DNA from 2 places in the Brevundimonas sp. ABV4_179 genome. Region 1 is predicted to be linked to the other one. Evidence: riboswitches for the same ligand, from Rfam matches in the RefSeq annotation. Region 1 holds a riboswitch; the other holds the start of a gene.

The links. A riboswitch is a leader RNA that binds a small molecule or an ion and turns the genes downstream of it on or off. The one in region 1 is predicted to bind glycine.
Region 2: it holds a riboswitch for glycine, as region 1 does, so the genes downstream of both, ACYX4P_RS08810 (TonB-dependent receptor domain-containing protein) here and gcvT (glycine cleavage system aminomethyltransferase GcvT) in region 1, are expected to answer to the same signal.

The regions. Positions count from the first base shown of each region.
Region 1 is NZ_CM149976.1:3,041,361-3,051,533, forward strand. Features, by position in the region: gene ACYX4P_RS14925 (PaaI family thioesterase) at 24-467, shown strand; gene ACYX4P_RS14930 (Tat pathway signal sequence domain protein) at 579-1,265, shown strand; gene argS (arginine--tRNA ligase) at 1,266-3,068, shown strand; gene ACYX4P_RS14940 (adenosine deaminase) at 3,105-4,118, shown strand; gene ACYX4P_RS14945 (nicotinamidase) at 4,115-4,747, opposite strand; gene ACYX4P_RS14950 (class 1 fructose-bisphosphatase) at 4,747-5,712, opposite strand; gene ACYX4P_RS14955 (alpha/beta hydrolase) at 5,849-6,889, opposite strand; glycine riboswitch at 6,995-7,092, shown strand; glycine riboswitch at 7,097-7,182, shown strand; gene gcvT (glycine cleavage system aminomethyltransferase GcvT) at 7,239-8,351, shown strand; gene gcvH (glycine cleavage system protein GcvH) at 8,483-8,848, shown strand; gene gcvPA (aminomethyl-transferring glycine dehydrogenase subunit GcvPA) at 8,991-10,173, shown strand, end outside.
Region 2 is NZ_CM149976.1:1,833,050-1,843,222, reverse strand. Features, by position in the region: gene ACYX4P_RS08830 (FecR family protein) at 1-760, opposite strand, end outside; gene ACYX4P_RS08825 (RNA polymerase sigma factor) at 829-1,383, opposite strand; gene ACYX4P_RS08820 (amidohydrolase family protein) at 1,538-2,545, opposite strand; gene ACYX4P_RS08815 (S9 family peptidase) at 2,561-4,507, opposite strand; gene ACYX4P_RS08810 (TonB-dependent receptor domain-containing protein) at 4,586-7,285, opposite strand; glycine riboswitch at 7,459-7,546, opposite strand; gene ACYX4P_RS08805 (ABC transporter substrate-binding protein) at 7,753-8,739, opposite strand; gene ACYX4P_RS08800 (response regulator transcription factor) at 8,922-9,584, shown strand; gene ACYX4P_RS08795 (sensor histidine kinase N-terminal domain-containing protein) at 9,581-10,173, shown strand, end outside.

The DNA.
Region 1 (10,173 bases):
ACGGACCTGATGGAGCCGTTCCCATGACCGAAACTCTCGATATCGCCGCCCTGTCCGGGGTCGAACAGCTGCGCCTGGGCCTGAGCGGCGGCTTCGTCGCCCCCATCGCCCGCACGGTCGGTTTCGAGCTGACCGAAGTTGAGGAAGGCCGGGTGGTGTTCGAGGCGGTGCCGACGGCCGCCGTCTATAATCCGCTCGGTTCTGTGCATGGCGGCTGGATCGCCACCGTGCTCGATTCGGCCTGCGGCTGCGTGGTGCATTCGACGCTGCGGCCGGGCCAGACCTATACGACGCTGGAGCTGAAGACCGTCTTCCACAAGGCGTTGAGCGCCGGCACGCCGGTCCGCGCCGAGGGGCGAATCGTCCAGGCCGGCCGCCGCGCCGCCTTCGCCGAGGCCGATCTGCGCGGTCTGGACGGGCGGCTTTACGCCACCGCGACCTCGACCTGCCTGGTCATGGAGCGATAGGCCGCCAGCAAGCGTTTGCCGCGCCTCGCTTTAGCCGCTATCAGCGGCGAGCGTTCAATGATCGGCCGCCGATTGTCGTGCGCCCCTTTTCGCTGTCGGAAATATAAGCTGATGCGTCGCGTCCTCACCGCCCTGGCCGCCTTCTCGATCGCGGCCTCCGTCCTGCCGGTCGCCGCCGAGGCCCAATCCCAGCGTCAACGCCAACGCGGGGGCCAACAGCAGCAGGCGTCGGGCGACGACGCCGCTCCGCGCCGCGCGCCGCGAATCGCTCCCTTGCGCCGCCGCGTCAACGCCGGCCCCTGCCCCTATGTGAAGGTGTTGTACGACGCCGCCCGTTATGTCGAGCTGGAAGGCGGTCGCGCCGCCGTGGCCAATGTCGGCTATACCGGCGAGATCGAGGGCGTGTCGTCCGATTGTGAATACCGTGAGAGCGATCCGATCCGCGTGGACATGAGCGTGCTGTTCAACCTGGGCCGCGGCGCTCAGGCCGCCGGCGACCAGCGCACCTATCGCTACTGGATCGCGGTGACCGAGCGGAACACCGCAATTCTGTCCAAGGAATATTTCGACCTTCCGGTGAACTTCCAGGGCCAGCGCACGGCGTCCGTGACCGAAGAGCGCACCATCGTCATCCCGCGCGCCGAGGCCACCACCAGCGGCAGCAACTTCGAGATCCTGGTCGGTTTCGACGTGACGCCGGAAATGGCCGAGTTCAACCGCTCGGGCAGCCGCTTCCGCGTCAACGCCGGAACGACGCCCGCACCTGCGCCCGCTGCCGCCGCACCCACGAGCGAATAAATGGCTGATCTCAAGACCGTCCTCAGCGAAGCGGTCGGCGCCGCCTTCGCCGCCGAAGGCGTGGAGGCGGCCCTGGCGCGCGTCACCCCGTCCGACCGCCCCGACCTGGCCGACTTCCAGTCCAACGGCGCCCTGGCCGCCGCCAAGGCGATGAAGGCCAACCCGCGCGAACTGGCGGGCAAGATCGCCGAACGCCTGAGCGCTGATCCGCGTTTCGCCTCGGTCGAGGTGGCCGGTCCCGGCTTCATCAACCTGAAGATCGCCGATGCGACCCTAGCCGAACGCGCCGAGGAAGTGGCGGCGGACGCCGATCACGCGGGCGCGGCGGTCGTCGCCGATCCGCGCAAGGTCGTCATCGACTTCGGCGGCCCGAACGTGGCCAAGCCCATGCACGTCGGCCATCTGCGCAGCGCCATCATCGGCGAGAGCCTGAAACGGCTGTTCCGTTTCCGCGGCGATGACGTCACCGGCGACGCCCACTTTGGCGACTGGGGTTTCCAGATGGGTCTGCTGATCGTCGCCTGCGGCGACGAAGGCCTGGCCGACGCCTTCATGGCCGAGGGCGACGGTCCCTTCCCGGCCGAAACGCCCGTGACCCTGGCCGATCTGGACCGGCTTTATCCGCTGGCCGCCGGCAAGGCCAAGGAAGACGCAGGTTTCCGCGACCGCGCCCGCAAGGCGACGGCCGAACTGCAGAACGGCCGCCCCGGCTACCGCGCGCTATGGAGCCACTTCGTCGCGGTCAGCCGCGAGGCGCTGAAACGCGAATATGGCGATCTGTCGGTCGATTTCGACCTGTGGAACGGCGAGAGCGACGCCGATCCGGTGATGCCGGAAATGCTGGCCCACCTGACGGATGCGGGCCTGCTGGTCGAGGACGACGGCGCCCAGGTTGTGCACGTCGCCAAGCCCGGAGAGACGCGCAAGAAGAAGCTGGCCGACGGATCGGTTATCGAAGCCCCCTCGCCCCCGCCCCTGCTGGTCATCAGCTCGGAAGGTTCGGCCATGTACGGCACGACCGACCTGGCCACCATTCTGGACCGCAAGAAGTCGATCGGCCCTGACCTGATCCTGTACGTCGTCGACGAACGTCAGGCCGAGCATTTCGAACAGGTGTTCCGCGCCGCCTATCTGGCCGGATATGCGCCCGAAAAGTCGCTGGAGCATCTGGGCTTCGGCACCATGAACGGTCAGGACGGCAAGCCGTTCAAGACCCGCGCCGGCGGCGTGCTGAAACTGCGCGACCTGATCGACCAGGCGACGGACAAGGCCCGCGAGCGGCTGCATGAGGCCAAGCTGGGCGACGATCTGTCGCCTGAAGCGTTCGAGGCTATCGCCCACAAGGTGGCCATCGCCGCCCTGAAGTTCGCCGACCTGTCGAACGCGCGCACGACCAGCTACGTCTTCGACCTCGACCGCTTCATGAGCTTCGAGGGCAAGACCGGGCCGTATCTGCTGTATCAGGCGGTTCGGATCAAATCCCTGTTGCGTAAGGCCGCCGAACAGGGCGTGTCCGCCGGACCCATCGTCATCGCCGAACCCGCCGAACGCGACCTGGCCCTAACGCTGGACGCCTTCTCGACCGCCGCAGCCGACGCCTACGACAAGCGGATGCCGCACCTGGTCGCCGAACACGCCTATCGCGTGGCCCAGTCCTTCTCGAAATTCTACGCCGCCTGCCCCGTGCTGGTCGCGCCGCACGAGGACACGAAACGGTCGCGCCTGGCCCTGTCGGCGGCGGCCCTGCGCCAGCTTGAAATCGCGCTGGATCTCTTGGGCATCGACACGCCGGAGCGGATGTAGGGTATAGACCGGGCGACATCCTCCCGGAGATCGCCCATGTCCCTCGACGCCTATATCGCAGGCCTGCCAAAGGCTGAACTCCACCTGCACATCGAGGGTAGTCTCGAGCCGGAACTGATGTTCGAACTGGCCCAGCGCAACGGCGTGTCCATTCCCTACGACAGCGTCGAGGCGGTGCGCGCGGCCTATGACTTCTCCAATCTGCAGGACTTCCTGGACATCTATTACGCCGGGGCGGCGGTGCTGCTGACTCGGCGGGATTTCGAGGATCTGGCCTTCGCCTATTTCCAGCGCGCGGCGGCGGACAATGTGCGTCACGCCGAAATCTTCTTCGACCCGCAGACGCATACGGATCGCGGCGTGCCGTTCGGCGTGGTGGTCGAGGGACTGATCGCCGGCATGGACCGGGCCAAGGCGGAGTTGGGCGTGTCGAGCGGCTTGATCCTCAGCTTCCTGCGCCACCTGACCGAAGATGAGGCCTTCGCCACCCTGGAGTCGGCCAAACCCTATCTGCATCACTTCATCGGCGTGGGTTTGGATTCGTCGGAGGTCGGCCATCCGCCGTCCAAGTTCCAGCGCGTCTTCGCCGCCGCCCGTGACCTGGGCCTGAAACTGTGCGCCCATGCGGGCGAGGAAGGCCCGCCCGCCTATGTGCACGAGGCGCTGGACCTGCTGCACATCGACCGCATGGACCACGGCAACCGTTCGATGGAGGATGAGGCCCTCATCGAGCGCCTGGCCGCCGAGCAGATGACCCTGACGGTCTGCCCGCTGTCGAACCTGAAGCTGTGCGTGGTCAAAGACCTGAAGGATCATCCGGTCCCGGAGATGCTGCGCCGGGGCCTGCACGTGACCCTGAACTCGGACGACCCGTCCTATTTCGGCGGCTATGTGAACGCGAACTACAGCCAGTTGGCGGCGGCGGTCGGCCTGACGCGGGACCAGGTGACGCAACTGGCCAGGAACAGTTTCGAGGGCTCGTTCCTGGGCGACGCCGAAAAGGCCACGCGGCTGGCCGAGGTCGAGGCCTACGCGGCGAGTGGGCTTTAGACCAGCAGCGTCGCCGCCTCGGTCTCCGTGACGCCCAGCGCGCGGAAACTGTCGTGGGCGGCCGCCGCTGTTTCCGGCGAGATCGCACGGGTGGCGTCGGTGACCAACACCGCCGCGAACCCCTCGCGCACCGCGTCCTCGGCGGTGAAACGGACGCAGTAGTCCAGCGCCAGACCCGCCAGGAACACCCGCGTCACCCCCAGTTCCCGCAACAGGCCCGCAAGGCCCGTCGGCGTCCGGTGGTCATTCTCGAAGAAGCCCGAATAGCTGTCGACCGCGGGGTTGTAGCCCTTGCGGATCACGGCCAGCGCCCGGGTCACCACCGGCGCGACGTCGGGGTGGAAATCGGCGCCGGGCGAGCCTTGCAGACAGTGATCCGGCCACAGCATCTGACGCCCATAGGCGACCTCGATCTCGGTGAAGGGCGTCGCGCCGGGATGGTTGGAGGCGAAACTGATCTGATTCGGCGTATGCCAGTCCTGGGTCACCACGACCCGGTCGAACCGTTCCGCCAACCGCACGATCAGCGGCATGATCCCTGCCCCGCCCGACACGGCCAACGCCCCGCCTTCGCAGAAGTCGTTCTGCGGATCGATGACCAAGAGCGCGTCGGTAGGCCCGATCCGCATCAGGCGGCGGCCAGGGCGTCGATTTCGTTCGCCGAGCCCAGAGCGACCGGGATGCGCTGGTGCAACTGCGTCGGCTGGACGTCCAGGATCGGCTGCACCCCGTCCGTCGTCGCCTTGCCGCCCGCCTGTTCGACCAGCAAGGCCATCGGATTGCCCTCGTACATCAGGCGCAGCTTGCCCGGCTTGTTCGGCTCACGGCTGTCCCACGGATAGATGAAGACGCCGCCGCGCATCAGGATGCGGTGAACGTCCGCCACCATGGCCGCGACCCAGCGCATGTTGAAGTTCTTAGCCCGAGGACCGTCCGCCCCCTTCAGCAGACCATCGACATAGCGCTGCACCGGCTCGGCCCAGTGGCGCTGGTTTGAGACATTGATCGCGAACTCCTTGGTGTCGCGCGAAATGGCGATGGTGTCGTGGGTCAGGAACCACTGACCGTCCTGCGCCAGGGTGAAGCCCTTCACGCCGTCTCCAATCGTCAGCACCAGCATGGTCTGCGGCCCATAGACGGCGTAGAGCGCCGCGACCTGTTGACGCCCCGGCTGAAGGAAATCGGCCTCGCTGGGACTGGCGGACGGCGACTTCAGCACCGAGACGATGGTGCCGACCGGCGCATTGATGTCGATGTTGGACGACCCGTCCAGCGGGTCGAACAGGGCCAGATATTCGCCCGCCGCATTCGTCGCGATCTCGGCCGTATCCTTCTCTTCGGAGGCCACGCCCGCGATGGCGGGACAGGCCAGCAGCGCCTGGGTCAGCATGTCGTCGGTGATGACGTCCAGCTTCTTCTGCTCTTCGTCCTGGACGTTGATCTGGCCCGAGGCGCCCAGGGCCCCGACCAGGGCGCCGCCCGCCACGACCCGGCTGATCTCGGCGCAGGTCCGGCCCACGACGGTCAGCACCGTCTTCAGGCCGTCCGCCACATCCAGGGCGGCGATATGGGCGTCTAGGCTGGTGCGGGTCATGCGGGTCGGTCCGATGCGGCTGAGGCGTACCGCGTTCTTGGCGGGCGGGACGCGCCGCCGCAAGAAAAACCCTCTTGTCACCCTACCCCGTCATCCCAGGCCCTGCGCCTGGGACGACGGATGTCATGGTGCAGGATCAGATCGGCAGGATCGCCGTGCCGAAGGCCCGCTTCAGTTCATGGGCCGCGAACGTCTGCGCCGCCGCCGCGTCGGGCACCACCATGGCCATGCCGAAGAACTCGTGCGTCGAGCCGTGGAAGGTCTTGTGGCGCACGTCAACGCCTGCCTGCTCCAGCTTTTCGGCCAGCAGTTCGCCTTCCGACCGCAGCGGGTCGATCTCGGCGCAGATCACGGTCGAGGACGGCAGGCCGCTGAGGTCGGCGTTCTCGACGATGTTGATGCGCGGGTCCTGCGCGTCGGCCTCGTTGGCGAAGATATGCTTCACGAACCATTTCATCATCGGCTTGTTCAGCGGCTTGGCGTCGGCGTTCTCGACGTAGGATTCATTGTCCATGTCCACGCCAGCCACCGGATAGACCAGCACCTGATGCACCGGCAGGGTCACGCCCGCGTCGCGCGCCATCATCGATACGCCGATGGCCAGGTTGCCGCCCGCGCTCTCGCCCATGACCGCCACCTTTTGCGGGTCGCCATTGAAGCTCTGGGCGTTCTCCAGCACCCAGCGATAGGCGGCCAGGGCGTCGTCGTGGGCGGCGGGGAAATGATGTTCAGGCGCCTGGCGATAATGGACCGAGACCACGATGGCGTCAGCCATCTTGGACACGCCGCGCGGCCCGCCGTCATAGACGTCCAGATCGGCGATCACGAAACCGCCGCCGTGGAAATAGACCACGACCGGATGCAGCTTGTCCTCGGAATGGTCGTGCGGCTTGTAGATTCGGGCCTGGATCGGTCCGGCGGCGCCAGGGATGGTGATGTCGGTGGTCTTCACGCCCAGATCGTCGGATTTCGGCTCCTTGCCGGCCTTGCGCAGCAGGGCGTGAACGGCGTCGGTCGGCGTGGGCTGCTGGCGCGCCTCCTCGGGCGACAAGGTCTCGATCGGCTTGCCGCCGAGCGAAGCCAGTTCATCCAGCACCTTCTGCATGGGGCCATCGGCCTTGGCGGGGGTGTCGCGCGGCTTGTCGTTGTCGCCGAACAGCTTGTCTATAATCGACATTTTCGTTTTCCTGGGTTGGGGTTGGGGGCTCGGGACGACAACCCGCCCCGGCAGACCTTGTTCCGCCGACGCTTGACTTGGCGCCGGAGTCGATGCCTTAGGTCGAACGCTCTCGCGGGAGAGTTCGGGGACGGGAAACCGGCCGCGACGCCGAAGGCGCAACCGCCCCGGAAACGCTCAGGCAAACGGACCGCGACAGCATACGGACGCTGGAAAGTCGCTCTTGATGGGCGCGCCGACGGAGCAAGGCGACATGATTTGGTCGCCGGAATCTCTCAGGCTTCAGGACAGCGGGGGCGCGAGGACCGGCGGAGCTCCGCCCCAACACGCGACCGCGAAAGCCTGAACCATGACCGACCAAGCTCTTAAAACCACGCCGCTGAACGCCGCGCACCGCGCCTTGGGCGCCCGCATGGTGGGTTTCAGCGGCTATGACATGCCGGTTCAGTACGAGGGCGTCCTGGCCGAACACCGCTGGACCCGCGAACACGCCGGTCTGTTCGACGTGTCCCACATGGGCCAGTGCAAGATCACCGGCGCGGACGCCACGGCGCAGTTCCAGCGCTTCGTCCCCGGCGACTATGAAATCCTGAAGGACGGCAAGCAGAAATACACCCTGCTGCTGAACACCGACGGCGGCATCATCGACGACCTGATGGCGGGCCGCCCCGACCACGACGGCCTGTTCGTCGTCGTCAACGCCGGCAACAAGGACGAGGACTTCGCCTTCTGGAACGCCAATCTGGAAGGCGACGCCAAGCTGACGGTGCTGGACCGCGCCCTGATCGCCATTCAGGGGCCGGAAGCCGCCGAGGTCATGGTCGCCCACGAGCCCGTGCTGGCCGAGATGGGCTTCATGGAGACGGCCCGGCTGATGCTGTTCGGCGTCGACGCTTACGTCTCCCGCTCGGGCTACACAGGCGAAGACGGCTATGAGATTTCCGTCCCGGCGGACCAGGCCGAACGCATCTGGAACACCCTCCTGGAAGACGCCCGCGTCAAGCCGATCGGCCTGGGCGCCCGCGACAGCCTGCGCTTGGAAGCCGGTCTGCCGCTGCACGGCCACGACATCGACCCGACCACCTCGCCGGTCGAGGGCGCCCTGACCTTCGCCCTGTCCAAGTCGAGGAAGGAACGAGCCGACTTCAACGGCGCCGACCGCATCCTGAAGGAACTGGCCGACGGCCCCTCGCGTGTCCGCGTCGGCCTGCACGTCAAGGAAGGCGCCCCGGCCCGCGAAGGCGCAGAGATCGCCGACGCCGACGGAAACATCATCGGCAAGGTCACCTCGGGCGGCCCCTCGCCCACCCTGGGCCACAACATCGCCATGGGCTTCGCGCCCCCGGCATTCGCCGCCCTGGGCACCGAGTTGAAGGTCATCGTGCGCGGCAAGTCCGCCGCCGCCGAGGTGGTCGCCATGCCCTTCGTGGCCCAACGCTATTACCGCAAGCCGAAGGCGTAACATTCAGCCTGTCACCCTCGGGCTTGACCCAAGGGCCGGGCGATCAACCGCTCGTGCGAAGACATCGACGCACGAACCGCACAACATCCGATCCTCGTGTCAAGCCCGAGGACCGGGACAGGAGAGAAAACATGAAGTTCACCAAGGATCACGAGTGGGTCAGCCTGGACGGCGACATCGCCACCGTCGGCATCTCCAAACACGCCGCCGACGCCCTGGGCGACGTGGTGTTCGTTGAAGTGCCCGAGGTCGGCAAGACCGTCACCAAGGGCGACAGCTTCGCCGTGGTCGAGAGCGTCAAGGCCGCCTCGGACGTCTACGCCCCCGTCTCGGGCGAGGTGGTCGAGGCCAACGACGCCCTGTCCACCGCCCCGGAAACCGTCAACTCCAGCGCCGAAAGCGACGGCTGGTTCGCCAGGATCAAGGTCTCGGACGCCTCGCAACTGGACGCCCTGATGGACCAGGCCGCCTACGACGCCTTCCTGACCACCCTCTGATTTCCCCTTCCGCTCAGCCCCGCGAAAGCGGGGACCCAGTTCTTTCGCGAGAACAGTGCTGGGATGGGCGGAAACTCCTCCGGCCACATTGGTCGCCCAAAGCACTAGGTCCCCGCTTTCGCGGGGATGAGCGGATTAGAAAATGCGCTACCTCCCCCTGACGCCCGACGACCGCACGGCGATGCTCGCCGCCATCGGCGCGAAATCCATCGACGATCTGTTCGTTGACGTGCCCGAAAGCGCGCGTCTGAACGGGCCTGTGGACCTGCCCCGCGTGGCGGGCGAACTGGAGGTCGAGCGCGCCCTGTCCGCCATGGCGGCCAAGAACGCCACGGCCGGCGCCGTGCCCTTCTTCTGCGGCGCGGGAGCCTACAAGCACCATGTCCCGGCGACGGTGGATCATGTGATCCAGCGGTCCGAGTTCCTGACCAGCTACACCCCCTACCAGCCGGAAATCGCGCAGGGCACGCTGCAATACCTGTACGAGTTCCAGACCCAGGTCGCGAACCTGACCGGGATGCCGGTCGCCAACGCCAGCCTTTATGACGGCTCGACCGCCATGGCCGAGGGCGTGCTGATGGCGACGCGCGTCACCCGCCGCAACAAGGCGGTGATCTCCGGCGGCGTCCACCCCCACTACGTCAAGGCGACCGAGACCGTGGTCCACGCTGTCGGCGTGGAAACTCAGGTTCTGGCCCCGGCGTTCGACGCCGAGGCCGCCGTCATCGACCAGATCGGCCCGGACACCGCCTGCGTCGTCGTTCAGACCCCCAATGTCTTCGGCACCGCCACCGACGTGACCAAGATCGCCGAGGCCGCCCATGCGGCGGGCGCCCTGCTGATCGTGGTGGTGACGGAAGCCGTGTCGATGGGCCTGTTGAAATCGCCCGGCGAAATGGGCGCCGACATCGTCGCGGCCGAAGGCCAGTCGATCGGCAACGCCCTGAACTTCGGCGGTCCCTACGTCGGCCTGTTCGCCACGCGCGAGAAGCTGATCCGCCAGATGCCGGGGCGCCTGACCGGCGAGACCGTGGACGCCGACGGCGAACGCGGCTTCGTCCTGACCCTGTCGACGCGCGAGCAGCATATCCGCCGCGACAAGGCCACCTCGAACATCTGCACCAACTCCGGCCTCTGCACCCTGGCCTTCACCATCCACATGAGCCTGCTGGGCGAGACGGGCCTGCGCAAACTGGCCCTGCTGAACCACGAAAAGGCCGTCGCCACGCGCGACGCCCTGGCCGCCATTCCGGGCGTGGACGTCCTGACGCCGCGCTTCTTCAACGAGTTCGCCATTCGCCTGCCGAAAAACGCGGCCGAGGTCG
Region 2 (10,173 bases), 1.2 Mb from region 1:
CGACGACCGTGCGGCCCTCCAAATCGGGATCGACGATCACGATCTTGCGGGTGTTGTATCGATTGAACTCGGCGGCGGCGGCGGCGATCGTGTCGCCGTCCAGAACGATCTGGCCCTCTCGCCACGATAGGGCGCGATCCATCTCCAGCGGGCGTTTGACAGGGCTTGAAGCGCCCGCCTCGTTGCTGACGAAGACCTGCTCGCCCGCCACCACGCGGCGACGCTGTTTGGAAGCGCCCTTGTCGCTCCACACCTCGACCACGCCTTCCGTCACGCGCACCTCGGCCCCGGCCGACTTGCGACGCACGGAAAAGGCCGTGCCAACCGCCTGAACCCGGATGTCGCCTGCCGCCACCACGAACGGACGGGTCCGATCCTTGGCGACCTGGAACCAGGCCTCGCCGCGATCCAGCTTCACGGCGCGTTCGGTCTTCTGGAATCGAACATCCAGTGTCGTATCGGTATTGATCGCCGCCATGGATCCGTCCGCCAGCGGCACACGACGGATCTCCCCAACCAGCGTCCGATAGCGTTGACCCGACATGACAGGAGCCAGAACGACGCCGGCAGCGACCGCCGCCGCCAATCCCAGGCCGCCCAGCAACACGCGGCGGTCAGGTCTGGCCGTCGCGCGATCCACAACGGTTTCGACCGGCTCGACCATAAGGGCCAGGACCGCCCTCGCCCGCCACAAGGCGCCCTGACGACGGCTGTCGCCTTCGAGCCAGTCTTCCAGCGCAACGTCGTCCGAAGGTCTCATCGACCCCGCATCCAGCTGAGCGGCCCACCTCGCCGCGTACGCGTCAATCTCACTTGAGGTTTCCCGGCTCATGCCTGCCGCCCTCGAGGCGTCGCTGCGCGGCCTTCGTCATCCGTCTTACTCAGACCAGCCAGGACCGCCTTCAGTCCTCGCGCAGCCTCGTTCTCGACCACGTTCTCGGTCACGCCCAGCCGCACCGCGATTTCGCGCTGGGACATACCCAAGATGCGACGCATCTCGAAGATGCGTCGGCTGCGTTCGGGCAAGGTGGCGACGATCTTCAGCACGCGTTCGAGTTCCTTTCGTCCCCCGGCGATACGTTCGGGCGACGGCTCATCCCACTCGACGCGCAGGGCGTCGATTTCCGTCACCGCCTCGATTCTTACGATCCGCGCGCGACGCATCTGCTCCAGAACCACGGATCGCGCCGTCTGAAAGAAGTAGGCGCGCGGGCTCTCGATCTGCTCGACCGCCTTCAGCTTGGCCAGCCGGCAATAGGCCTCCTGAATCACGTCATCCACATCACTGGACGTAACCAGCGACCGCTTCAGCCAGACGCGAACATCCTGCTCATGCGGCAGCACCTCGTGCGCCAACCACCGCACCCGCGCGTGATCCGTCACTCGCCCGCGTTCCACAGAAAACCGCCCCTTTTTCACATCGATGCTTGAGGCCTGAACTTCCGTCAAAAATCTAAGATGCTTGACGAGGTGTACATGCAGAACTGGCGCTGGCGGCCCACGCATCGGAGAGCAGACTGGCAGAAATAGCCTGTTACTAGTGGGCTAATCGCCGAAGGGCGATCTGGCGCTGTCTCAGTCTTGTCATTTCCGTGGGCGAAAGCGGCAGTTGGAGCATGGCGTGGTTGAAATAGTCGTCCAATGCGCTGGAGAAGGGCCAGTCGGAACCGGGCACGAACCGATCCAGGCCTATGCCCCGCATGACCTCGACCAAACGGGCGCGGTTACTGGCCGACGTTTCGGCGTCGAAAACCTGAGCCAGGTCGAAATACAGATTGGGCGCCTTGTCGGGCTGGCCTCCGATAAGACGTCGAAACGCATCCATGGCGTCCCAGGTGTTGCTGTCCAGCCCACCCCAGCCGCCCGCATGAGCGATCACGACGGGCACGTCTCGAGCGTGAGGTAGAACCTGATTGAGGAAGATGCGGACGTCGCCTGCGCCATAGTCCTCCGCGCGGGTCCGCATATGGATCATGATGGTCAGTTCCGCGTCCGCGGCGGCGTCGAAGATGGCCGTCAAGCGACGGACATGGTCGGGATTGCGAAAATCCAGGCCGGAGTTGGTCAGATGCAGTTTCGGACCCTTGGCGACAGACTGATCCTTCCAAGCCGCGATTTCGGCCAAGGCATCGGGCGCCAGTGGATTGACGGAAATGAAGGCGACCAGCCGCCCTGGGTGCGCAGCCGCTGTGGCGACGGTGAAGGCGTTGGCGTCATGGACGCGCATCGGCGCGTCCGCCAGCGACGGAAGCATCATCGGGCTTTCGGCCAGATAGGCGGTGGACATCATCCAGGCCGTCTGGACTCCAGCCTTGTCCATATCCGCGAGCAAATCATCGGGCTGATGAGGCTTGACGAAGGAAGGGTCGCACGCACCGATGCGCCCAGGGCTGCTGCAATAGGCCGGCAGAATCTCCAGAATGGCCGGTGAATGGACGTGGACATGGTGGTCGGTGCGGACAGCAGTTCGGGTCTGCGCCAGACTGCTCCCCGCCAGGAACGCGGCAAGAACCACACTCCTGGCGGCTAATCTTTTGACGTTCATGGCGCCGGTCAGGACCTAATGCGCCGCATCATCGAGCAGGGTCTGTTTCCAAAACAGCAGGCTGGTCCAGAAATAGTAGTCCTCGTTCTCCTTCTTGTGGAAGCCATGACCTTCGTTCTGCGCCAACAGATGCCAGGCCGTGCCGCCGTTGGCCCGGACGGCCGAGACGATCTGGTCCGCCTCTGACGCCGGCACGCGCGGGTCATTGCCGCCGGTCGCGACCAGCAGCGGTATTTTGATCTTGTCCACGCTGGTGAGGGGTGAGATGGCTTGGAGCTGGGCGCGCTGTGCCGGGTCGCGCTCGTCGCCGTATTCGACGCGGCGCAAATCCCGACGATAGGACTGGGTGTTTTCCAGGAAGGTGACGAAGTTGGAGATGGCGACGTAGCAGTTCGCCCCCTTCAGCCTGTCGCTGTAATGCACCGCTGTGGCATAGCACATGTAGCCGCCGTAGGAGACGCCGGTGACGGCGAACCGCGACGCATCCAATCCGGGATCGGCCTGCAACCGATCAAGGAAGGCGCCGATGTCCCGGACGGAATTTTCGCGCTGGAACGGCCCGTTGTCGAGATTGACGAAACGGGTCCCGTATCCCGAAGATCCCCTCACATTGGGAAAGAACAGGGCCACGCCCAGTTCATTGAGCAGATAGTTCTGCGGCCCAAGGAAGTCGGGCCGGGTCTGGCCTTCGGGGCCGCCGTGGATATCCACGATCAACGGTCTCTTGCCGGGGAAACGCGCCGGATCGGGGCGATAGAGGAAGCCCGAGACCCTCTCGCCGTCGAAGCTTGTCACCTCGACCAACTGCGGCTCTATGTTGACAGCGGGGTCCAGGCCGCCGGTCTCGCTGGCGGTCCAGCGCGTCACGGCCAGGGTCTTGGGATCGATCGAGAAGGCGTCCCCCGACACCCGAGCCGACGAAAGACTGAGGCCGATCGCGCCCCACGGCGAAACCTGTATGGCCGACCCGATGCTGTAAGGGATGACGCCTTCCGGCAATCCGTCCACCGGACGGACGACGCCCGACGCCGTATCCAGTATCCGCACGCGCGACACGCCGGCGTCGTTGATCGCATAGACGACGAAACTGCCATCCGGGGCCAGCGCGTAGTCACTGACATCCCAGCGCGGTTCGTGGCTGACCGGCACGAATCCGTCCTTGCCGATGCGTCCGAGGCGAAGGAAGTCGGACTGCTTGTTGGACGTCACCCATACGCCGCCATCCGCACCATATTGCGGACCGACGTAGGACACCTGGGCCGTGGGATCCGTCAAAGCCGTCATTCGACCGCTGGCTAAATCCAACTCATAGACAACAGCGTTGTTCACGGACATCCGATTGAGAACCAGCGCCTTGCGCCCGTCCTTGGAAAAGTCGGCTATGTTCCAGCCGCCGCCGGACACCTGAGCGACCAAGCGTTCGCTGGAGGGGTTCGACGGATCGACGACGTAAAGATCCATGTCCGCCCCATTGCGTCGCGACGAGGCATAACCGATCAGGCGGCCGTCCGGGCTCCAGGCTCCGAACCAGTTGCGGCTGCGCCCGTCTGTCAGGCGCGTCAGACGTCCGTCCTTCAGCGTGTAGAGTTGGTAGAATTCGTCACCGCCACTGTCCTTCTGCACCACCAGCGTGCGTCCATCCGGCGATGGGGCTCCAGTCAGGATCGGCTCGCCTTCGAAGCTGATCTGGGTGCGGGCGCCGCCAGGCGCCGAGACTGCGTGCAGTTGGTCGGTCGCACCGAACCGCGTCTTGATCAGCATCGACTGGTCGGCCGCATTCCACCCAAGGAATGCGGCGCGGCGCGACTGCAGATAGGGCTGGGTCGCCGCCACCAGAGCGTCGGGAACCGGCGGCAGGCCGTCCGCAACGATGGCGGCGGGCTTGGGCGCCTCGGCCAGTGCGAACGGAACTCCGGCGACGGCGGAGAAAGACAAAACAAGCGCCAGCGTGAGACGGGACATCGGCGACCGCACCATTCTGTTAAGGGAAAAAAAAGTAATGGGCCGCCGGACCTTGCCGGCGACCCACTGTTCAGGACGTCAGAAGCGGTAGCGTGCGCCAACCGTGACATAACGCCCGATCACATCGTAATAGGGCGAATAGAGCGAGCCATTGGGCGGCGCCTTGTCGAAGAGATTGGTGGCGTTGGCGTACAGTTCCACGCCCCGCGCACCATAGTGATCCAGATCCGCAGTCAGGCCCAGGTCGACATAGGTGTAAGCCGGGATGTCGTTGTTCGAGATCTTGACGGTGCGGTTATAGAGACCCTGAGACAGGTATCGCGCCCTCAGATCGACGCCGAACACCTCCCCTTTCCAACCCAGGTTGGCGTTCAGGCGGAAGTCCGGCACGCCCAGACCGAAGGCGTAGCCCTGCGACTTCACATATTCGATCTCGCTAACGCCATCGTTGGTCGTCAGGGTGTTCACCCAGGTGCCCACCACGCGCAGGCGCAACCGGCCCGTCGCGCCCGGAACCCAAAGGTCGGCCGGCGACGAATAGGAGACTTCCGCATCGACCCCGTCGGTGTGGTACTCGGCCAGGTTCACATATGTGGAGCGGGTCCGCACCAGATTGCCGTTGGCGTCACGATCAACGAAGGCGCACAGCGCCGTGTTGCCATTGAAGCAGCGCGTGACCAGATCCTGCGGCGCCACCGTGCCGATCACATTGTCGATCTTGATGTCATAGTAGTCGATCGACAGATTCAGGCTGGGGATCGACGGCGGCGAATAGGTGAAGCCCAGGGTCAGGGTGTCCGCCGTCTCGGGCGCGAGGTTCGCGTTCCCGCCTCCGTTGTTCAGCGTATAGACGGTCTGGCCCTTCAGCGGGTCGTTGATGTTGTTATATCCGGTGGTCGTCGTCGTGTAGAGCTCCGTCAGATTGGCTGATCGGATGTCGCGAGACTGGGTGACGCGCCCGCGGAAGCCGGGGAAGAATTCGTTGGTCGCCCCAACTTTCCACGACCAGATCGAGCCTGTGGTGTCGTAGTCCGAGATGCGGGCCGCAGCATTGAACTCCAGATTGTTGAAGACGGGCATGTCGCGAACCACTGGAACCAGGATTTCGGCGAAGGCTTCCTTGACCGAGAACTCACCCGCCATGGCCGAGAAGCTGAAGCTCTGGAACGCCTTGGCGGCGTCTAGGTCGCCCACGCGCTGATCCGTCTGCTCCTTGCGCGCTTCCAGGCCGACCGCGACGGACACATCGCCTGCAGGTAGGCTGAACGGTTCGCCCCGCAGGCTGACGCCGGCGACATCGAGCTTAGTCGTCGCCCGCATCTGCGGCGTCCCCGTCACGTAGTCGATCGCCGCTTGCGACGGCGCCCCCACCCCAAAGAGGTTGATCGGGACGCAGCCGGAGTTGGCGTTGGTGAGCGTGACGCGGCAGACGGCCTTGTTGGTGACCGGATCGATGACGGAATCGACGGCCTGAGCATAGGGCGTGGTCAGCAGGAAGCCGGGCGTGTCGATGTTGTTCTGATATTCGCCATGGCTGTAGTAGGCGCCCCAGCGCCAGTTGGAGCCGAACTCGCCGTCCAGAGCCAAGGTCGCCTGGGTGGTGACGCGCTCGAAGTCGATACGCGAAAAGGCCAGATCGGAGTTGAATCGGCCCATGGTGAAGCTGGTCTGACCGGCCGCCGCCATCTGCTGCTTGATCGCGGTCGGCAGGAAGGCGTTGTCGATCTTGATGTTGAGATTGCCGCGGTTGTGGTCGCCAAACCAGATGTAGTCGTTCCACATCCGCGAATGACGCACGTCGGCTGTCAGGCGCAGCTTGTCCGACAGATCGTAGGTTACGCTCGCCAAGCCGGTGTAACGCTTCTGGGGCGTGACCAGCGGGCTGAGATCATCATTCGAAGGCCCCTCGCCGCCAACGGTGTTGGAGCCGACGACCCGCCCATAGTTGAAGGACCGAAGGGTGCCGTCTGGATTGAACACCTTGCCCGCGTTGACGCCGGACATGATCAGGCCGCCATAAGCCGCATTTGCGAAGCCGACGTTCGGCACGGTGACAAAGCCGCCCGCGCCGTCGGAAACCTGAGCCCAGCGCCCGATCGCCGGGCGCGCGACCTTAGGCGTCACACCGGCATTATCCAGATATTCTCCACCAATGACGAAATGGCCGCGATCGCCGGCGAACCCGGTCCCCCAGGCACCCTCGAAACGCTTTTGCTCCGCATCGTCGAAGGACGAGATGCCATACTCGGCGCCCAGCTTGCCGCCCGTGAAGGTGCGGTCGATCCCGATGTTGACCACGCCGGCCACGGCGCCCGAGCCCCAGGCAGCCGAAGCGCCTCCGGTGACCACGTCCACGCTCTTGACCAAGACTGCGGGGACGCTGTTCAGATCGTTCTCGCTGGACACGCGGCGCCCGTCGATCAGGACCAGGGTCCGGCTGATCCCAAGACCGCGCAGATCGACCGGAGCGTTGCCCGCGCCGGTGTTGGTGCCGGTCGTCTGCGGTGAACTGGTCGCCTTGAACTGGGGCATGTCATTCAGCGCCGCCGCGATGTTCGGGCGGGCGCCGACGGACAGGTCTTCTGCCGTCAGCCGGATGGTCGGCGTCGGAGCCTGGAAGCCGGCGCGGTCGATGCGCGATGCGGTGACCACGATATCATCGACCGAGGCGGCTTCGGCCGGTTTGGGATCAGCTTCCTGCGCGACGGCGGCGCTGGCGCAGGCCATCAGTGCAACCAGGCTGGCGCAACTGGTCAAGGAACGAGCGAAACGAGACAAGGCGAGACTCCTCATTTGAAACGACGCCCCTCCCCAGGGGTGTCTGCTGCGAGCGACGCTCTGACGGCGCCGTTTCGCCCCCGCTGTCATCGGGCCTGAGAGCTTCGGGCGCGCACGCCCTTTCTCCTTCGGCGAGGTCGCGTCCCCCGGACGGACCTGCTCTCCAGCGTTTCATCAGCAAGGCGGTCCGTTTGCCTGAGCGTTTCCGGGGCGGTTGCGCCTTCGGCGTCGGCCTGCACCGATCTCTCCCGCCTTGCAGGCATGAGTAAGATTGACCCGATAGCGACTGTCAAATCAGCTAAAATTGGTATAATCGTTCCCGCAGCGCGCAAATTTTAGGGATAAAATCCCTAATCCCGAGCCAGTCGCTTCCCGTGAGTTGTGCAACCCACATGCATGTCGGGCTCGTGACAGGATAGTGACAGCAAACGCCGCCTCTGCACTTTTGAAGTTATCCACAGAAACCGTTAAGGCGCGGAAATGTCCGAAGGCGCCCTTGTCGCCATCCGCATCGCTTCGCTCCACCGGCCGAGGAGGCGCGTGCGGCGCGCTTGATCCAGATTAGCCAGCAAGGCGGGCCCAACCCTTATCGGCCGAGCGCCCGGCGCGGCTGTACGCAAGGGCGTATCAACATCGTTGCGCACTGGCCGAATACCCAACGCGCCAATCACCCTTTGACCTTCACGGGATAACAGGAAATCCAGAAACAATTTCGCCGCGTTGGGATGGCCGGCGTTGCGCGGGATGAAGGCGACCCGCGATACGGACAGATGATAATCGCTGGGCGTGATCAATCCGATCTGCGGCGCTTCGGCAGCCCACGAAGCGGCATAGGACTGGTTCATATTATAGGCGAAGGCCATCCGCCCATCCGCGATCTGCCCCATCATTCGCTTGCCCGAGGTGTCGAGCCTAGGCCGCGACGCGCCCAGCGCCTCCATCAGCGGCCAGGCGTCTGGATAGATCTGAACGTCCGCCGACAACTGCATCAAGCCGACGCCGCTCTGCTCGGCGTCATACATCGTGATGCGGCCATCCAACACGCCGGAGCGCGCATCGAGCAGACGAAGCAAATCCGCATGGCTGCGCGGCACGACATCGTCTGCAATCCGCTCTCGGTTATAGACGAAAACTATCGGCTCCGCCGTCAGCCCATAACCTTGGTCGCGCCAGACCGAACCATCCGGCATGGCGGCTCGATGCGGCGACTTGTAGACTTGAGCATAGCCATCATTGATGAGCTTGACCTGAACGTCCATCGCCGTGCTCCAGACTAGGTCCGGTCCCGTTCGTCCTGCGTCCGCCAGCGCTCGCACCCGCTCAGCGATCTGAGTGGAATTGATGTCCAGGAGATGCACGGCGATCTGGGGCCAACGCCGACGAAACGCACCCACCACCGGCCCCATCAGGCTGGTATTGGTGATAACTTTCAGCGCGCCTTCCCGACGCGCCATCCACCGGACACGCTCCGCCGTACCAACGCCTTGCGGCTCGAACGAACAGGCTGTGCTCAATCCCCCGCCGCTTGCCGCCAAGCCGCCGGCCAGCCCCCGAAGCAGATATCGGCGATCCGGCTTCAACCTTCGAGCTTTCGGGCTATGGTGTTGCGCATGATCCTTCGTCCCCTGTCGTCGCCATGAAAATACTCGTCGTCGAAGATGACAAGGCGCTAAGCCATTCCCTTGAGGCCAGCCTCGTGGAGAGCGGCTTTCAAGCGACATGCACCCACAGCGGCGAACAGGCATTGCAGATGGAAAGCGTCGGCGGGTTCGACGCCGCCGTACTGGATATAGGCCTGCCCGACATCGACGGCTTTGCGGTTCTTGCGGCGCTTCGCCGCCGAGGATCTTCGATGCCGATCTTGATGCTCACGGCCCGCGACGCCCTGGGCGATCGCGTCGCCGGGCTGGATTTGGGGGCCGACGACTATCTGGTCAAACCCTTCGCCCCCGTCGAACTGACGGCGCGACTTCGCGCCATCGTGCGACGCCGCCAAGGACAGGCCGCGGGCGCCGTTGTCGTCGGCACCCTCTTCTGCGACTGGCGAACCGGGCGCGCCTCGGTCAATGATCGCGACTTGGCTCTCCGCCCCCGCGAATGGGCGACCCTTCGCGTGCTGGCGTCCCGACCTGGGCAGGTGGTGGATCGCGACCTTCTGGCGGCCGAAGTCTTCCCTCAGGATGAGGCCCCCTCCTTGAATGCCTTGGAAATCCACGTGGGCCGACTTCGGCGCAAGCTTCAGCCTGATGGCCCTGCCGTGACGAACATCAGGGGACGCGGGTATCGCCTCGATCCATGAACAGCGCCGGGTCCAAGTCGTCCCATAGTCTGGTCATAAGGCTGTTGATCGCGCAGGTCGTTCCGCTGGCGATCCTGGCCATCGTCGTGCTGGCGGTCGGCGCCTGGACGGCCCAACGCATCGTGGCCGACAACTCGGACCGCCTGCTGGCCGGCGCGCTTCAAACCATAAGAGCGACAGTGTCTGTTGAACGCGGACACATCACCGTCGATGTCGCACCTTGGACACTCGCGCTTTTGGACGGCCCCGAACGCGACGCCGTCTTTTACAGCGTCCGCGACGGCGATCAGTTGGTCACGGGCTATGCAGATTTGCCAAACCTGCCTCAGGCCCAGCAAGAAGAACCAGTCTTCGCCGACCTGTCCGTGAGGGGTGTTCCCGTGCGGATGGTTCAGCAGACACTGAACATCCCCGGGCACGCCGCGCCCATTAGCGTTTCCGTAGCACAAAGCTTGGATTCCCGCAGCGCCAGCCTGCGTGAACTCTACCGCAGCCTTTTGCTGCCGCCGGCTCTCCTGGTCGTGCTCGCTGCCCTTCTGGTCTGGCCAGCGCTGCAATGGGGCCTGAACTCGCTCAAGCGTCTTATCGA